Regions from separate parts of the Mesobacillus sp. QJM3NY_10 genome, predicted to be linked through region 1. Evidence: riboswitches for the same ligand, from Rfam matches in the RefSeq annotation. Region 1 holds a riboswitch; each other region holds the start of a gene.
The links. A riboswitch is a leader RNA that binds a small molecule or an ion and turns the genes downstream of it on or off. The one in region 1 is predicted to bind cyclic di-GMP.
Positions count from the first base shown of each region.

Region 1 (6,454 bases):
AGAGACAGGGAAGGGAGCTGCTTAAAGCATTGAATGCAGAACCAAGATTGTATCTCAAAGAGCCGACGGCCGACCTTCTCGACAACAAGCCGCTCCAGGCAGATGAAACCGAGCTTGGTGTGAGTTATGAAGCAATCGATGATTATCTAGAAGGAAAGCAGATCGACGAAGCAGATGCAGCAAAAATTCAAAAAAGATATCTTACTTCACAGCATAAACGTCATATGCCTGCATCCATGTTTGATTCCTGGTGGAAGAAATAAGATAAAAGAAGCCTGGCTGATATTTTTTATCAGCCAGGCTTTCATTTTACTCCGATTGAGCAACTGCAAATTGTGGTGTTTCTTCTTTTTCAGTGACTTTTTCAATTTTATCGGTGAACATTTGGAAGACTCTTTTCTTCTCTTCCAGCTCCTTGATATATTCCTTCAAATCATTGAACTTTTCCTCAAATGGCTGATGGTACAACTCGCGGATCTTCCTGTTCAAATCAGGGTTGACGGTTGACTGTACAACCTGCTTTGTAATGTTGAATTTATATGTATACACCTTTAGCTCATTCTTCACTTCTTCATATTCCGTATCAATCTCTTTAAGAATCTCTTCAATCTCTGCTTTCCATTCATCTAGCGACATCTTAACATGCTGTTCCATACGGATCCTCCTGCCATTCGCCTGTAATAAAGCTTCTTCCCTCTATTCTAGCAAGTGAATTTTACATGGAGATTGCTGCTATATTACATTGTTAAAACAATCCTGCTTTGATTTGGTAATTATTAGAAGACTATTGTAAGCGGTTTTAGGAGGAAGCTAGTGGGAATTATAAAAACCAGATGATGGCCCCTGAGGTATTTTTGATAAGCTTCACTTGCTCTGGGAAAAGTTCACAATCTAAGGAGGAGAGAGATGAAGAAGTTCAAGGTGATTCTGGGAATGATGATGATACTTGGTTCAGGTTCTTTTGTCCAGGCACAGGAAAAAACGGCCCCGTATGGTCCTGAAAACTGGGAGCAGTACCGGCTGGAAATAAGCAACAATGCGGTTTATTCTAGTGATGATTCAAGGGTAATTGAGCAAACCTATACAACCGGTGACGAAGTAAGGGCGAATCCAGTCGTCGTTGGCAACAACCTGTATGTCGGAAATCATAATAGCGGCGACCTATATTCTTTCAATCTTTTTTCAGGAGAGGTTAATTGGAAGACTTCGGTACCAAATTGGATACATACCGATTCCATTTATCATGACGGACTATTATATGTTGGATATGGCAATCGAAAGTTCGAGGATCCTTTTAAACAAAAGGTAAGAGGTACAGGAGAAAGCGGGGTTGCTGCTATAAATGCACACTCAGGCAAAAAAGTATGGGAGTTTAAAACTCAGGGTGAGGTGATGCCAGCACCTGCATATCATAACGGAATGGTTTACATTGCGACAGGAGATAGTCATCTTTACGCTTTGGAAGCGAAGACAGGAAAGCTGCAGTGGGATTTGAAGCTGCCAGGCTGGGCAAGCATGTCCTCACCACATATTAAAGAGAATATATTATATGTAGGAGCATTGGATAAGCTTGTTGCTGTCGATTTGAAAAAGAAAAAAATTATTTGGAAGCAAGGCAAACTGGGCTCTGTCACAGATGTTCCACCGGCAGTAGCAGGGGACGTTGTGATAGTGACTGGCGCGAAAATGAACTTAAAGCTGAATAAAAAGCAGTTATGGGAAAAATATCGTGAAAATATGCCGAACAAGGCCTTCGAGGCTTCTCAAAAGGAAAAGATGATATATGGTGAAGCTGAAAACTATCATTTTATTTACGCTTTTAACAACAAAACCGGTGATCTATTGTGGATGGACTTGATGGGTACAGGACCTGACCAGAAGGTGCCAATTCCGCATACAAATACATCAGGAGCCGTCACCATTGAAGGAGAATTAGCTTTCGTAGGAAGTCCGTACACCAAGTCACTAATGGCTTATCATATTCCTACTGGAAAAAAAATATGGGAGTATCAAACGGATGCTGGAATCAAGGGAGCACCGGCCGTGAAAAATGGTGTAGTTTATGCAGGTGATGTCAAAGGGAAACTTCATGTCGTGAAGGCTGATACAGGAACATTCTTGAATTCAATCAAGTTTGGAGGTCCTTTATCACCTGGCGGACCGGTGATCATCAATGAAACCTTGTTCATCGGCAGCCAGGATCAAAATGTATATGCAAGACCGTTGTCTGAGTTAATGCCGTAAGAGATGAGGACCGTCCTTTGTTGACGGTCCTTTTTGGTGGGGAGATCCATAGGAATCAATAGTACTATTGGTTTCAACAACAGCAATTAGGGTCAGTCATCATCGTGCTCACTCCACTGAAATAGAACAGTATAGGTATTAAGACTTATATTTGTAATTAATTGGCGAATTTTGTTGAAAAAATGGTCCTTAAGATTTATATTTTAATTAGAACTGAAAAAGGCAAACTTATCGAAAGGTAAGGACGCAAAGCCACGAGTCTAAGGCGTTTTAGCTAGGATCGTCGGGTTGCCAAAAAAGATCGGATGTAAATAAGAAGATAGGTAAAAGGGTTTATTTTACCGCTTGTAGAAAAAAATCCGCCATCTTTTTGGGGATTTTTTTATTTGGAATGTCCCCTTTCTACTCAATATTGCAAAAAGAACTAAATTTCACGTTTGCCGATTGCGAGAGAGGATAAATAATACTTAAGTAACTTGACAGGACGAAATAAAATAATCCTTTTGGCAGGTTTGGTTTTATCACATAGGATTAAAAATTTAACGGAAGGTGGAGGAATCGTTGACTGTATTATTTGGAACGGTAGAGTACTTCGAACGGGAAATTGAGTTTCATTTATCAGAGGTTGAAAAAAGAGAGCGGCTGAAAGAAGAAATCAATCAAATTCAAATGAAGCTTGAAGAAGAGCTGCTGAATGATTTTATCTGCGACGAGAAGCTAAGAATGGAATGCCTGCAGAATCTATCAAATGCCTGCAGTAAATTAACTGAAGATTATGTAGTTTGAAACAAGATTGAAGCCTGTGGACCGATCCACAGGCTTTTTCTATTATTCTATTAATTTTTTTATTTTAAGGCTTGTTAAAGCCCAATGTTGTTTTAAATCCCAGTTGATTGTAGTTGAAGACGCCTAGTCTCTCTCGGACTGCCTGTGCAAAGCGAAGCGCCTGGAACGAAAATCAACAACCTAGTTTAACAGAGCCTTATTTTAAAAAAGTGTTTGAACATCTCGATTAAAGGTTATGTTTATCAATAGGACAGCTAAAGGGGAATCGACATGGAGAAAAAGGAATATAACAAGCTTGTTAGAGACTATTTTCCGGATTTGATGAAGGAAGAAGGCAAGAATGTAGAATTTGAAATTTTGGATGGAAGTCAATATAGTGAAAAACTTATGGAGAAGTTCAATGAGGAGGTCGAGAAGTTCCGTAATGCTGGAACGGACAGGCTGCTGAGTGAGATCGTCGACTTGCTTGAAGTGGTATATGCGATTGCCGATCATCGCGGCATCACGGAATCTGAAGTGGAGTTCATGCGCCAGCTTAAGAAGAATCGAAGCGGCGGCTTCAGGAAAAAGATCATGCTCAAAACAATTGAGGAAAAATCTATGTAAAAAATGCCCTCTGCCTAATGGCAGAGGGCATTATCTATATTGTTAAGCAGATTTATGAGCAGCTTCTGGTGTTTGTTTGAAAACAGTCTTGCGCATGAAAGGAACCACCCAGCGATCTAAGCCATATTTACCAGCGTTGTAGCCTGCAAACAGGATGATGAAGCCGAAGAAGATGTCAGTTGGGTTGTGAGATACTGTTCCGGCAAGGAAGAAGCTGAAGTTCATTACCAGGCCGAAGAACATGGCAGCAGTTGTCAATGTTCCAAGGATCAAACCAAGACCAATTAGGAATTCTCCTAATGGAACAATGAAGTTGAAAAGTTCGACATTCGGGATCGCAAAGCTTTCAAGGAAATTTACATACCAACCATATACTGCGTTTCCGTCTGGACCTTTTACTGGATTGGCAACTGCATTTTTCAAATATCCAGTTGCGTCGAATCCTTCACCAGTTAATTTTCCCCATCCAGCAGTCATCCAGTTGTAACCTAGCCAAACACGAATCACAGTCAACAGGCCAGCAGCAATATTGTTTTCTCTTAACCATTTAGCGAACATCTAAATCGCTTCCCTTCAAAAATTAATAATTAGTACACTTATAAGATATCAAAGCAATTTATGGAAATCTGTGAAAAAAGTGTGAAGACACATATCAGCCATAATGTTATGAACAAATTTTGTCAAAGGATTCCCTTTAATGGAATATAATACCTAAAGGGGTATTTATGAGATTAATCCTTTTTCCTTGCTGCATATATTGGAAATATATAGAATAAATATATGACGAAGTACAAGCTGGAAAGGGGAAGGGAAATATGAGCGAGCTCTTATTTAAGCAGTTTGAATTAACAAGAGGTTCTTTTTTAAAAAACATTGAGGTCATCACTGAGGAACAGGCAAGTGTGCAGCCAGAAGGATTCAATAATAACATCCATTGGCACATCGGACATGTGCTGACAGTTACAGAACAGTTCATGATGGGATTCCCGAAAAAATCAAATCATCTTCCTGCTAACTACATAGAATTATTCGGAAATGGTACCCGGCCTTCTGAGTGGACTGGTGATGTTCCTACTGTCGATGTTTTGCGAGACCAAATGAAAGCCCAATTGGGGAGGATCAAGGAAGTTCCAGCTTCGATGCTGGATGAGAAGCTTAAGAAGCCTTTCCTGGGACTGGAGACTTTTGGAGAGCTTGCGAACATGGCTTTATTTCATGAGGCTTATCATCTTGGCCAAATCCACGCGATGAGAAAATTAGTAAAGTAATATAATGGCAGGGTCCGATTTTGGGCCCTGTTTTTTGAAACCTGTTATCACTTTTTACGTATTAGTAAATAAGGGAAGGCAGGTGTGAGAAATGAGCAAGGATAAGGATTCAATGATTCTTAGAAGGTGGCTCATCATATTTATTTCTTTTGCGGTAGCTGGAGCTCTGTTCCTTTTCATTGACATCACGTGGGTCAAAAAGACACTTTCAGTCATCATGCTGGTGATCGGTTTTGTCGCTGCTGGGTTTGTATATCAGTTTTATGAGACTTGGCTTAATAAATTAGGTAAAAAAAGTAATGGAAAATAAAGACTCACTTCGTTAATCGAAGTTGGAGCATCAAATGATATAAGGGAAAAGTTGCTGATATAGGTGGGTTTGGAAAGCAACAGCCAATGAACTAGTTTTTTCACTCTAACTTGGAAATTCCGCAAATGATTGACTGGTTTCAAGGTGTAGAAACGTAAAGCTGTCAAGAAAACGCATTTATTATGACAGGTTTCAGGCTGGAGAGCGCAAAGCTGTCAAGAAAACGCATTTATTATGACAAGTTTCAGGTTGTAGAGCGAAAAGCTGTCAAGAAAGAGCGTTTATTATGACAGGTTTCAGACTGGAGAGCGCAAAGCTGTCAAGAAAACACATTTATTATGACAGGTTTCAGGTTGTAGAGCATAAAGCTGTCAAGAAAACGCATTTATTATGGCAGGTTTCAGGCTGGAGAGCGCAAAGCTGTCAAGAAAACGCATTTATTATGACAGGTTTCAGGTTGTAGAGCGAAAAGCTGTCAAGAAAGAGCGTTTATTATGACAGGTTTCAGACTGGAGAGCGCAAAGCTGTCAAGAAAACACATTTATCATGACAGGTTTCAGGTTGTAGAGCATAAAGCTGTCAAGAAAACGCATTTATTATGACAGGTTTCAGGCTGTAGGGCATTAAGCTGTCAAGAAAACACGTTTATTATGACAGGTTTCAGGCTGGAGAGCGCAAAGCTGTCAAGAAAACGCATTTATTATGACAGAATTCAGGTTGTAGAGCATAAAGCTGTCAAGAAAACGCATTTATTATGACAAGTTTCAGGTTGTAGAGCGCAAAGCTGTCAAGAATAAGGTGACGGGAATGGAGGCCCTAAAACATGTACCAGGAAAATTGCCCATATTGCAATGTGAATGCAGATGAAGAGCAGCAAATCGTACTGGAGAATGAATCCTGTTATTTTATCCAAAAGGAGTCTGAGCAGCAGGTCCTGCAGGGGAGCGGGCTGATTATCCCGAAGCTTCATAAGCAGGATGTCTTTGAGTTATCAGACCAGGAATGGGAGGATTCCCGGGATTTGCTGCTTGGCGCAAAGAAGATACTCGATCAAAAGTTTGCTCCCGATGGTTACAGTGTAGGCTGGAATACGGGAAGGGCAGGAGGACAGTCGATTTTCCATGCCCATTTGCATGTCATACCGCGATTCAAGGATGAACCTTTGGCAGGCAAGGGAATCAGGTATTGGATCAAACAAAAGGAGAATAAACGGAAATAATTCATTAAGTATGATGTTGGG
Region 1 is NZ_CM149675.1:3,963,758-3,970,211, reverse strand. It holds gene nadE (ammonia-dependent NAD(+) synthetase) at 1-263, shown strand, start outside; gene AC0VX7_RS20055 (hypothetical protein) at 310-654, opposite strand; gene AC0VX7_RS20050 (outer membrane protein assembly factor BamB family protein) at 907-2,244, shown strand; cyclic di-GMP riboswitch class I at 2,456-2,540, shown strand; gene AC0VX7_RS20045 (hypothetical protein) at 2,806-3,030, shown strand; gene AC0VX7_RS20040 (phosphoribosyl-ATP pyrophosphohydrolase) at 3,301-3,636, shown strand; gene AC0VX7_RS20035 (DoxX family protein) at 3,679-4,194, opposite strand; gene AC0VX7_RS20030 (DinB family protein) at 4,452-4,904, shown strand; gene AC0VX7_RS20025 (hypothetical protein) at 4,996-5,214, shown strand; gene AC0VX7_RS20020 (HIT family protein) at 6,038-6,433, shown strand.

Region 2 (6,454 bases), 1.8 Mb from region 1:
CAGCTCTTTCATGCCCTCGCCTCCGGAAATATATTCTTCTCAAGCTCTACAGCCTCTTTTACAATGCACAGTTTATTCTGATGGGCGCCAAGAATAGTCAGGATTTCCTGTCTGCTCTTCACCTCAAAATACCTGTTCCAAACAAACATCTTCCGGAATATTTTTAAAGTCGGAGCGTAATTAGCCTTTTCTAATCCGAGCTTTTGCATGATGAATCTTCTGACGATCCTGTATTTTCTTTTTCGATAGGAAAGGTCCAAGAAAATGATCATATCTGCCTCTTCAAAGCTCTCCGCAACCCACTCGTAATGGACACCTTCGATTATCCACGAATCAGTATTAACGATTGACTTCAAATATTCATCTCGTTCCTCTTCACTCCGCCTAATATCCCCCGTATCGGTTCTTTTCCAGACAACATTGTCAAGTTCATGGTGCGGCAAGTTGAGTCTGGCTGACAGACTTCTGGCCAGGGTCGTCTTCCCGCTTCCGACAGAACCAATGATATGGATTTTGTTAGGTTTAATTTTTGTCATAAAACATCATCACTTTTTCTATATTTAAACTTCAAATTCTCTTCCTTTTTGGTATTTCCTCTTTTTTTCGCAAAATAAAAAAGCTGCCTGGGCAGCTTTTCGAATTTATGCATTTTGCAGAGTCTGGATCTCTTTGAATGCCTGATGAAGATTTGATTTTACCATTATACCTTCGAGGTTGAGTCCAAGGGTCACCATTGTATGGGCAACCTCTGGACGGATGCCGGTCATGATGGTCTTTACGCCAACTAGTGATAGGGCGCTGATTACCTTGAACAGCTGGTCCGCAACCATTGTATCTACGATCATGACTCCGGACACATCAAAGATAAGGTGAGTAAGCTTGAGTTTTACAGCCTGGTCCAGTGTTTCTTCCATCAACAGCTGAGCCCTTTCAGTATCGACGTTCCCAACAAGAGGCAATACTCCGACTCCAGGCATTAACGGAACGACTGGTACTGACAGTTCCAGCAATGCAGTTTTTGCGTTTTCAAGGCTCTTTTGGTGCGCGTCGACAAACGTAAGGCTGAAGCTGTAGATAGCATGGTCCATCAATGGATCTATGATATCCAAAACACCAAAGATGGCAGAAGCAGGCATATCCTTTGCTTCTTCTTTGATTGCCTTCCAAATATGCTCACGGTAATAGCTTGTATCTTTAAGTGCTTCATCAAGAGATGCGCCCAGCTTATAGATATACTCACCAGTTTCTTTACCCCAGTTTGTTATTTTAGCAAATACCTTTTCTTGATCTTCATTCTCAATCAATGCTTGACCGAATAATTCAATGAAGTCCGCCCGGATCTCGAGGATTTGCTGTTCAATTTTACCAAGGTCATACTTCTGGGCTTCTGTTAAAACGGAATCAGCATACCTGTCTTCGTGGACAGCTTTGGCGATTTCGTGCTTCCTGCTGACAATTGCTTCTCCTAAAGCTTGCAGTTCTGTGGTCATGTAGATTCCTCCATGTGTTCAATGACAATTTTATATATATTTCTACGGATTATATTCCAAAATACATTCTTATAAACCATCATAACGCAGATTCAGAATGCAGGACAAGTTTTTGCACTTATGGACGTTCACCGAATCTGATTTCCGAGACGAGTAAATCAGTTTCTTTTCGCCTCATCTAGCTTTCAATTGTAATATTATGTACAAACAAGGACTGCAGCCATTCAGGTTTAGTTGATTGATGGCAGCAGTCCTCTTTTATAAAAGTATGCAATTACATTCATCGCAGGTTCTGGCATTTTTTTCGGGAAGCGTTCATGCCTGTAATATTTATAAAAAGCGCTTTTTAGGTCCTCCCACTGAGAACATGTTTTCGTCTGCCGGAATCGAGCTACATCTATAAGCTTGACTTCATCATTAGGAGTGATGATGATATTCCGCAGATGTATATCAGACGGGTTCAAGCCTTTTTCTCTTGCAAGCTTAAGGGCTTCATCGACATCCTCAATATGGCCAGCGGCAATCGGCATGCCATTTACCAAACATTGATAAAGCGTCATGCCCCGAACATAATCCATGACCAGATAATTGCTTCCCGACTCATGAAGAGAAGGGAAGAATGGATTTCCAGCAAGCTCCTTATAAATCCCCGCCTCTTCTGCTGCCACCTTTTCAAATTGCGGAAAGAAAACCTTTAAAACAAGATTTGTACCGTCAATTCGGAACGCGAAAGCACTTCTTCCCTCTCCAACCAGCTTTAGTGATGGATCTTTATGAATCAAAGCTGCTTTTAATCCTCGAGTTGAATAAACTACACTATCTGCCAGATGTTTATATTGATTCATTCTTCCGCTCCTCTCACCGTGGTCCCGAAAGGCGGGGTCTGGTTTTTCCATACGCACAGATTCCACAGTTCAGCCCTTCACCACCTTGATCATGTCTTCGTCCCAGCTTTCAACTCCCTGTTTGAAGACCAGCTTTGTTTTAAAATGATAAGAGATATCCTTGCTTGAAGGAGGTACATCCGCTGGCAGCAGGAAACTGAACGGCACCATATCATCTCCATCTGGCTGAATCCTCAACTTTACATCGATTGATACAGTATCCAGTACGTTTTCTGCTTCAGTCTTCAAATTTACCATGACAAGGGCACACTCAATGAGCTGCAGGTCCTGATCAACCGTACCACCCTTGATCATAAACTTTCCATTCACCGAATCCCCAGGCTTTAAAACATCCTTTTCCAGAATCAGGTCAATCTGGGCGGACCCTACTCCCAGCAAAGACATATACTTCCGTAATAACATCGTGTTCCTCCGTCTATTAACTATTTTGGATTGGTGTATTTGTCATCAAGCCGCTTCTCGATGATCTCGATCCGCTTTTGGTCTGCTAATAATTCTTCTTTGTTCTTTTTTACAAGTTCATCAAAACTAAGCTGTAATTTCTTCACAACATCCACACTCCAATATTTAAATTTATGTTTCTAGGTAAGAAAATGTCTCTGGAAAAGTATTTTTAGCCAGCATTTATTTGTTCCATATAAATCCGCCTGCTTCTTCGGGAATGTGATTCTGTGAGATTTTGGTCGTAAGCTCATTTTGCTCTTGTACGGGGACATACCCCATCTTCCTGTGTACATTCTTCTTCAGTTTATCCAAAAAAGACCTCCACCCGCTCAGGTGAAGGTCTTAAAAACAAATAAAGACCTTCACCAAATATGGCAAAGGTCTTGCTAACAACGATCGTTGCCAACAAAGCCGGGAGTGATCTCCGTAATGACGACTCTGTTGTGAAAGCTACTCCCCTTTAGGAGAAACTATTCAAATGTATACGATTATGATACATGACAGTGTGCATTCCGTCAATTCATTGGAAATTGAACTGGCAGGTGAATTCTCTAATTTAACATAGATTAGTTTTACTTACCGTTGTTTTTTCCATTACCCTTGTTAGAATTCTCATCACTGTCATCTTCTTGCTCTTCATTGCCTTCGTCTTGTTGTTTTTCTTTATTTTTCTTGCCTTCTACCTGTTTTCCTTCTTCTTCTTTTTTGGATTCTTCACGCTTTTTTTCTTCAGCTTTTCTGGATGTTTCCTTTTGTTGCTCTTCAGCTTTTTTAGCTGCTTCTTTTTGTTTTTCTTCAGCTTTTTTTGCAGCCTCAAGTCGTTGTTGTTCTGATTTTTCCGCGGCTAAACGTTGTTGTTCTTCTGCTTTTTTCGCAGCTTTTGACTTTTGCTCTTCACCCTTCGTCACACTTTGTGCTGAAGCAGCACTTGCCTGCTGGACGGTGGATTGTTCAGAGGCTGTCTCTTCACTTTCAGCTACATCGATAGCTTCAGTTTCATCGACTTGCTGTTCGGCTTCTTCTGTGCTGCTCTCTTCTTCTGATTCCTCGATGTTTTCATCAGTTTCCGATTCTGTTTCAGAAGCCTGTTTTTTGCCTGATGCGAGGCCTTTCATTTGCGATGGATGAACACCAAGCTGCTTTGCCGCCTGTCCGAATCCAATCTTTTCTTCTGTATATAAAGCAGTGATTTCTTCTACTGTTTTGCCAGCCGCTTCTGCCAGCCAGAAGATTTGAGCGATTTGGCCATATCCCAACTCCTGTTCACGCAGCTGGGAAACCAGTTCCTGGTCCAAATCCTTTACTACGTTAGCAACGATCTTCGCTTGTTCTGTTGCTTCCTCAACCTCTTCCATCAGCTCATCTTCCAGGTCTTCGGTCAACTCATCTTCAACTTCAGAAACGTTTTCCAGCTCTTCCGTCAGTTCATCTTCACCTTCAGAATCAGTGACATCTTCAACAATTACTTCAGTAACCTTCTCTTCTGCTGCCTCAAGAGCCTCTAAATATTCTTCAAAAGCTTGTTGTACGAATTCTGTTTTTTCCTCTTCTGACATCGCTGTCGCTTCAGCCAATCTCTCGTTCGCGAATTCCAGGAGAAGCTGGGCTTCTTTTTCATCATCGAAGGTTACTAGTAGCTTCAATTCCTCAAATAATTGATCAAACGTAAATAAAAATTCGTCAGGAGTCGTTCCCGGATCTACCGTTTCAATTATCTCATCTGCAGAGACTCCCGTACCAAAAGCTAACACTCCGGACAAAATTGTTGATGCTAAAAGCTTCTTCATTCCAATACCTCCGCTTATTACTATATTGGAATTAAAATCGACAAAAAAAGTGCTGTCCGAAGAGCAGCACATACATTAGCTATGTGAATCTTCGGCAACTGGCTGGCATAGTTCATGACTTTAGCCCCTGTAGCTTTGCGCCCCCAGATTTCCCTGGGTTTGCCATTATCGGATTTTAATTCTACTTTAATCTTACTTTTTCGACAGACAAAAATAAATAGAAATGTTAAGAAAAGACTATAATTCAAAGTATTTAGGTAATTATACCTATCTACTTGGCTTCCTCGCCGAACTTCCCTTCCTGATAATCACGGTAAGCCTGGCGAATCTCCTCCATCGAATTCATCACAAACGGTCCGTAGGCCACCACTTCCTCGTTGATTGGCTTCCCGGAATATACCAATACTCTTGATCGCTTGTTCGCTTTCAGCATTAGTCCGCTTGCTCCTTCGCCTCCGTCATTAAAAGTCAAAGTCGCTGCGGAAGATTTTTTGAGGTTTGTCTGGCTTGAGCCGGCATCGATTTCACCAGATAGAATATATAAGAAAGCGTTATGTGATTCCGGCAATTCATATGTGAAGTTAGCTCCCTCAGCCAGCTGAATTTCTGATAAGGTAAAAGGCACTAATGGCTCGAGAGGCCCTTTCACTCCAGCAGTTTCTCCTGAATACACCTTTAAAGTTCCGCCTTCAAACTGGACAACAGGTGCATTTTCGGAATATACGTTTTGATAAGAAGTGGTTGTGCCTTTCAACTGCTTAGGCAGGTTCAGCCAGAGCTGCAGTGTATGTGCTATATCATTGTCCACTGCCTCTTCAGCATGCCGCGCACCGCTACCGGCGTTCATGTACTGGATATCACCAGATTCAAGGATACTGTGACCACCATGGTTGTCAATGTGCTCAAGCCTTCCGTCAATGATATATGTGATTGTCTGGAAACCGCGATGCGGGTGATCGGAAAACGTCCCGCGCTTAAACCAGTCCTCCGCCATTAAAATGAAAGGATCCAACTCCCTCCAGTTTTGCGGATTAAGTACAAGTCCTGCCTGGACGTGCGGCATCCCTCTCTCTTCATATTGAACGGTCCAATGGTTCTTGATCTCTCTATTAAACATTTGCATAACCCCTTTATCTAAAGTAGCCTAAGTTCTTATCACCAAATTATAACAATCCTATGATATATTTTAAAATAAAGATACTTTAAACTGAGAGATATAGATGTGCATGACTGATTTACTTCAATTCCAATCCAGCAGAATGACCGATATCCCAGGGGGCAGGCGAAATTATATGAACATAAATCAAGATTTCAATTGGGTAGGAAACGAGGAAAGTTTTGTGGACCAGCCAAGTATAGTTCAACTCGGTAGTATTGTCATTGGCCGGTACGGAGGGAATTCAAGTGCAGGCCAATACAAAAATGAGGATGGCTGCCTCGTCATGTCAGATTCTGAACAGGATTGGGAGTTTGTGATTCTTTTAGATGCCCACACTAGTGCCGAAAGTGCTGAACTGATTGTTGAAGCCTTCAGGCAACAAAAGAGTAAAATACGAGATTTCCTCTCCCTATCTATAAATGAAGCTTTTCGAAGTTTGGAACGTTTTATCCTTAACCTTTTTCAAGGTAAGGAGTTTTTAGAGGATTGCCAGAGAGTTAAAGGAGAAACTGCCTGCTTGATCGTCGCCAGGAAAAGCAAGTACTGCTGGTGGTTTTCTGTCGGCGACTGCCTGTTCTACTTGCACCATCCCGAACTTGCCTCGCTTGGACAATATCAAGTGAACCAGCGCCATTTTTATGAATGGATTGGTCAGGTAAATACATTTAG
Region 2 is NZ_CM149675.1:969,936-976,389, reverse strand. It holds gene AC0VX7_RS04900 (N-acetyltransferase family protein) at 1-12, opposite strand, end outside; gene AC0VX7_RS04895 (AAA family ATPase) at 9-536, opposite strand; gene AC0VX7_RS04890 (STAS domain-containing protein) at 642-1,490, opposite strand; gene AC0VX7_RS04885 (protein kinase family protein) at 1,721-2,335, opposite strand; gene AC0VX7_RS04880 (sporulation protein) at 2,405-2,797, opposite strand; gene AC0VX7_RS04875 (FbpB family small basic protein) at 2,818-2,943, opposite strand; gene AC0VX7_RS04870 (hypothetical protein) at 3,020-3,151, opposite strand; gene AC0VX7_RS04865 (DUF5667 domain-containing protein) at 3,412-4,626, opposite strand; cyclic di-GMP riboswitch class I at 4,717-4,800, opposite strand; gene AC0VX7_RS04860 (pirin family protein) at 4,898-5,743, opposite strand; gene AC0VX7_RS04855 (protein phosphatase 2C domain-containing protein) at 5,919-6,454, shown strand, end outside.
Region 2: linked by a shared signal. The riboswitch ahead of AC0VX7_RS04865 (DUF5667 domain-containing protein) and the one ahead of AC0VX7_RS20045 (hypothetical protein) in region 1 are both predicted to bind cyclic di-GMP.

Region 3 (6,454 bases), 1.7 Mb from region 1:
GTAAGCAGCAACTGCGGTCCATGGCAGATGGCGAAGACAGGTTTCTTCTCGTCCATGAATGCCTTGGCAAATTGGACGAATCGCTCATCCTCACGCAGCTGGTCCGGAGAGAATCCTCCTGGGATGAAGAGTGCATCGAAGTCTTCCGGCTTGACTCTGTCGATGCTTTCATCAATTTTAACCTCAGCTTTTTCCTGCTTTCCAGTAACGGTCTTGCCTTGTTCCTTTTCAATCGTAACCACTTCATGTCCAGCTTCAGTAAAAGCACGTGACGGCTCAAGATATTCCACATCTTCAAATAAATCGGTTATTAAACAGGCAATTTTTTTACCCATATATTCAACATCTCCTTTTTTAAAAATCTCCACTATTAAAATTCCCTGTCTTCCGTTTGTAAAACATCTAATATAAGTTCCATTATCTTGTATAAAAACATGCCAAAAGACCTATCTTATAGCAAAAATAAAAAAAACATTTTATATTTTCGCCATTCAACTATAATTTAATTTAAGACATCAATAGGGAGAGAAGGCACCATGAAATTTAGTTATGTCAATGTAATGGAAGAGGTCGTTTCCACTCTTGTCAATGTGTTGATGATGAGCCCTGATTACCAGACCTTCTGTAATTGCCAGAAGTGCCGGAATGATATCATTGCCATCAGCCTGAACACTCTTCCAAGTCACTACGTCACGACAGAAGATGGCAGGAAGATGGTTTACGAACAACTTAATACCCAGGAAAACAGAACCTGGATCAATAAAAGAATCATCAGTGCCATTCATCTTGTCGGCAAATACCCAAAGCATTAAATCAGAAATAAGTAATCAGATTGTACCAATATCTGATCCCTTATCTAAAAATAAAAGCTGCCAATTGACAGCCGGGTAACCGGGCATCCATCAATGGCAGCTTCTTTTTTTGTTATAAAGACTGTTGGGTATCCATCCGTCTGGCAAAATCAACGAAACGGAACTTGTCGGGGCGGTGCCTTGACTCGGTATATTGGAACAGGGTAGCATCATCAAAATAAATATAGTTTTTCACGATGACGATTGCATTAAACCCATCCATATCAAGGAGTTTTTTGTCCTCGGCACTTGGTTCCTCTACTGTGAATTCCTTTTTTGCAAAGCTGATTTTTTTCTCCAGTTTTCCTTCTATATACTCAAATATTGAGTTTTCACATTTCTCACGTGATAGTCCTGGCACATGCTTTTCTACGAGAAAATCCTTGTCGAGGATCACTCGTTCTTCATCAATATGCCGTACTCTTTTAACCTTCCAAACCTTTTCATCATCCTCAACATTCAATTCCCTGGCAATTTCCCGGCCTGCCAATTCGAGAGTGAATTCTTCCACAGTCGTTTTCGCCTTTCCACCCATATTCTCCGCCAGTTCTTTAAAACTGATCAATCCGGAAATCGGAAACTGATGTCTTTTTAAATCCAGCACAAGTGAACCCTTGCCGCGAATTTTTTGGATAAACCCATTTTGAGCAAGAAGATTCAGCGCTTTACGGATGGTTTCCCTGGACGTTTGGTACATATCCGCAAATTCATTTTCAGATGGCAAAATCGTTTTAGGAGGATAATGTCCTTCCTGGATCTGTTTCGAAATCTCTTCATAGATCAATAAATACTTTTTCTGCATAACATATCACCCGTACCTTGTCTGATTGCTACCATTTTACCTTTTTTATGTTCGTTTGAATACAATAGACAATTGTGTTTGTTTTTTTCATACAAACTTCATAAAATAATGTGCAACTATAAACTACAATAGCCGATATAAAAGCATCGAGTTTTTTCCCAACAGGTTTTTTGATAAAAATAGACCCCAAAAACTTTAATTCTGGTTATAATTGTTCTATAAGTCGTTCTCAATATGGAACTATTTTATCAGATTTGTTATGATATAACTATAAATTGATAAGGTGTGTGGATAACAGTGATCGGTGAACGCGTCAAGAAACTTCGACAAGAAAAAAGGATGTCCTTATCTGAACTGGCAGAGCAAGCTGGCGTGGCAAAATCATATTTGAGCTCTTTGGAGCGAAACCTTCAAACAAATCCTTCAATCCAATTTTTAGAAAAGATAGCAGGAGTATTGAATGTACCGGTAGACCATCTAATCCATGAACAACCTGACAAAGAAAACATGGATTCTGATTGGGTCAATCTTGTAAAAGAAGCAATGGATTCTGGTATCACAAAAGACCAGTTCCGTGAGTTTCTGGAATTCAATAAATGGAGACTCCACAATAAATAAACCTCAATGGACAGCCTGTGCTGTCCATTTTTTATTACGGCTGTTTTCGCATTGATTGTGGCTTTTCATCCTTCGCTGCATATACGAAAAGAGCCTTATTAAAAAATAAAAAGCACCTCTAAAAAGAGCTGCTCGATGGCAATTCCATTTTCTATGTAAAGATCCACTTGCCTATTTGTTGGTCTTCGTTAAAAACTCCCTGATTTCTTCTTTGTTTATCCCCAACTCTAATGCTTCCATTATAAGTTGCATCCATTCTGTATCCAGTTCTTCGAAAACTACCTGTTCTTTAATCAAGTTCTTCCCCCCAAAATACAGTTAGTATTCCAGGCAGTCCGGCCATCATAGTACATCGCACCTTAGATCCGTGACTTTGCGTCCTAGTTTTTCAACAAGTTTGCCTTTTTCTGTATCTTTTTACTCACTTTTTTACTCCCAATGTCATTGTACATTGTTCGATATATTTAACATGTAAATATTTGTCGGCAACAATCTAAGTATTTTTTCTCTTTTCTTCCAAACAATTACAAAAACATAGCATAAAAGTTTTATTATCTGAAAATTTAAACCATTTACTTAAAGATTTTTGTCAGATTATAGCTCTAATTGTTGAACTCTTTTTTAAAAATAACCCCCATAAACTTGAGATGGTCCTATGGATGGCCAGTTTTCTTATACATTTGCTTTTTTAAGTGCGGTAAAATTGCCACTTTCTCAAGACTGATGGCATTAAAAAACGGGTATCTCGTTAAATCCTTTCCGCAAATCGGACAGAGCCACTCTCCAACCTCACTGCTGCTAAACGAAGGACGGTTACAACGATCACAATTTTTTCTGTACACGGCCATCAAGCCCCCTTTTAAAAGAAATTTGTTACTATATTCCATTCGAGTATAGTCCATTTGTATCAATTCTGAAAAAGTCTAAAATATCGCTAATTTTCTTAAAAAAGAACAAAAATCGTTCTTTTTTAAGAAATCCCTCCGTTTATCTCAGTTTCTTGTATTTTTAAAAGAACTGAATTGTTCGTTATAATGAATTCATAGATGAACAAAAAGGAGATTCTCTTATGACGGTTGGAGAGAAAATAAAAAGTTTAAGGCTTAAAAAAAAGTATTCCATTAGTGAACTCTCTGAAAGAGCAAATGTTTCCAAATCCTATCTCAGTTATATCGAAAGAGGGATCCAGGGAAATCCATCGCTTCAGGTATTGTCCCGCCTGGCAGACAACTTGGATACAACTGTTGAGTATTTGATGGGACAGCAAAACATGAAAGCTGCCAGGATGCCTGTTGATGAGGAATGGGTTGGACTCGTTGATGAAGCTATAAAAAACGGGATCAGCAAAGAAGATTTTGCTTATTATCTGGATTTCATGAAGTTCAAGAGCATGAGAAAACAGGATTAGCAGTTAAGTATTTATATAAATTACAATGCAAAACTGCGCTTTAGAACAAGTATTTCCTATAAGAGGCGTTGATTTGACTGTTTGTCTCCAAAAAAAGAACCAGCCTCATAGGCTGATTCTCTGTTTGGCCAGGCTGGCTGCAATCTTTGCCCCCACCCTCGCATTATTTTTCACAAGTGCGATATTCGCAACAAGGCTTTTCCCATCAGTTAATTCTTTCACCTTCCCAAGAAGGAATGGAGTTACCTGTTTGCCGCCGATTTGTTTTTCTCTGGCTTCACCCAGGGCTTTTTCAATTACATTGGCGATAAAACTTTCCTCTAAGGCGTCTTCTTCCGGAATTGGATTAGCCACGACGACTCCTCCATCAAGTCCCAGTTCCCATTTGGTTTTGATCATCTCTGCTACAGCTTCTGGTGTATTAAGCCGGAAGTTAACATTGTATGGACTTGTACGCGTATAAAAGGCTGGCAGCGATTCAGTCCCAAAACCTACAACAGGAACCCCTTGAGTTTCAAGATATTCAAGCGTGAGTCCAAGGTCAAGAATAGACTTGGCGCCGGCACATACAACCGCGACATTCGTCTTGGCCAGCTCCTGCAGGTCGGCGGAAATATCCATTGTTGTTTCTGCTTCGCGATGTACGCCTCCTATTCCGCCGGTCACAAACACTTCAATCTTTGCGAGCTCTGCGCAAATCATCGTTGCTGCCACCGTTGTCGCTCCATTTTTCTTTGCAGATAACAAGTACGGCAAGTCCCGCCGGCTCGCCTTTTCAACATCTCTGCTCTGCCCTAGGTATTCAAGCTCTTCATCTGACAAGCCAATTTTTATTTTTCCATCGAGGATGGCAATGGTTGCAGGTACCGCTCCATTTTCACGGATGATTTGTTCTACTTCCCTCGCTGTGTGGACATTCTGTGGATAAGGCATGCCATGTGAGATGATTGTAGATTCCAGGGCGACGACCGGTCTGCCTGCTTCTTTCGCTTCTATTACTTCCTGTGAATATTCTAGCCACTTTTCCAGCATCGTGTACCTCGCTTATTTGAAATTTTGTTTATATGTGTCTAGCAATTGTTTATTATTCAAAATCGGATTTACTGTCTCAATCGATTGCAGCGTCAGGATGGAACAGGCCATGCCAATTTTGCAAGCATCCTCTGTCTGGATGCCATTCAAATGGGCATATATGATTCCTGCAACGAGTGAATCTCCTGCTCCTGTTACATCGATAACAGAAATTGCCGGGGGAATCAGTACACCAGCTTCACCTTTTGAAGTGAAATAAATGAGGCCTTTGTCTCCGCGGCTGATGACAACCTTCTCTACACCTTTATGTATAATCAACTCCGCTGCCTTAAAGTAGTCGCCTTCATTGTTGATGCTGATGCCTGAAATAGCTTCTGCCTCATCCTTATTGGCGATCAGCCAGGTCACTCCTGCTAAATCCTGTGGGAGCTTCCTTGCTTTTGGGGATGAAACGGGTGTAATGCACAGCTGAATTTTTTCCATATGGCAACGTTCAATAATCTTTTCAAGGACATCTGCCGGGAAATTTGTATCCAGCATAATGAAATCTGATGAAGCGAAATAACCCCATTTTCGATCGATGAAGTCAGGAGTGATAGAATCATAGATTGACATTTCCGCTAACGCTACCGTCATTTCTCCCTCATTATCTAGTATTGCCGTATACGCTCCAGTCGACTGCCCCTTGAGTGTTTCTGATGGGCCCACATTTGCAAATGCCTTTGTATATTCCATAAGCCAGTGGCCTTCGTGGTCATCACCGACTACTGTCAATATACTTACATCACTTCCAAGCCTGCCCAAATTCTCTCCGATATTCCTGGCAACCCCTCCGCATGATTTAGAGCTTTCAGCCGGGTTCGAAGTGCGTAGCTCCAGAACACCCTTCGACCATATTTTGCGGTCGACATTTGTCCCTCCCACACACAGTACCTGACGCCTTTCCGGTAAAATATATGCCCGTCCAATAAGCTTTCCTTGCTTTATTAAAGAAGAAATATAGCCGGCAACTTCGGAACGCGGTAAATCTGTCTTTGCAGCAAGATCAATCTGTGAAATGAACGGATTCTCTTTTATCAGCTTTAAAACAAGAGCCTCTTTTTCGTCCATGTTGCGCACCTCGCTATTTCCAAAATATAGCTTACACTTAAATCTTAAACCTTTATCTGAATATGCACAACTTTATCAATATTTGATTATTTTATTAAAAAAGGCATGTATACAAAACATTAAAGTTTGAAGGATTGTCACAAAATCGTCATAAAAATAATATGCTTCTCACGCTTTTTCCTTTGATTTTTCGCATTTTAATCACAACTCCCTGATAGGATTAAATTCGATCAAAGGAGGAGATTTTTATGAAGAAATTATTTGCTATCATGGTGGCATTATTTTTAATGATAATCGTTTCTGCCTGCGGAGATGATGCGGCTGAAAATGAACAAAAAGATGGTCAGGAAACTGCGGCAACTGAAGTGAAACACGATGATGATGACCATGCAGATGGGCCTCATGAACCAGGTGCTGAAGATGTTTGTGCATTCTGCAACATGAAGGTATATCCGGAAGCTGATCCAATGGGAGTTTTCACCGCACAGGCCAAAACGAAAGACGGAGAGTATGTATTCTTTGATGACTCAGGCTGTCTATTGAATATTACTAGACGTGATGATGTAGAATTTGAAGAGAAATGGGTCCGTGATTATATAACATCAGAATGGGTCGAGGCTGATTCTGCGATTC
Region 3 is NZ_CM149675.1:905,566-912,019, reverse strand. It holds gene AC0VX7_RS04615 (type 1 glutamine amidotransferase domain-containing protein) at 1-335, opposite strand, end outside; gene AC0VX7_RS04610 (late competence development ComFB family protein) at 537-812, shown strand; gene treR (trehalose operon repressor) at 925-1,653, opposite strand; gene AC0VX7_RS04600 (helix-turn-helix domain-containing protein) at 1,951-2,271, shown strand; gene AC0VX7_RS04595 (anti-repressor SinI family protein) at 2,443-2,568, opposite strand; cyclic di-GMP riboswitch class I at 2,598-2,683, opposite strand; gene AC0VX7_RS04590 (hypothetical protein) at 2,925-3,119, opposite strand; gene AC0VX7_RS04585 (helix-turn-helix domain-containing protein) at 3,341-3,679, shown strand; gene AC0VX7_RS04580 (pseudouridine-5'-phosphate glycosidase) at 3,785-4,711, opposite strand; gene AC0VX7_RS04575 (carbohydrate kinase) at 4,724-5,821, opposite strand; gene AC0VX7_RS04570 (nitrous oxide reductase accessory protein NosL) at 6,070-6,454, shown strand, end outside.
Region 3: linked by a shared signal. The riboswitch ahead of AC0VX7_RS04595 (anti-repressor SinI family protein) and the one ahead of AC0VX7_RS20045 (hypothetical protein) in region 1 are both predicted to bind cyclic di-GMP.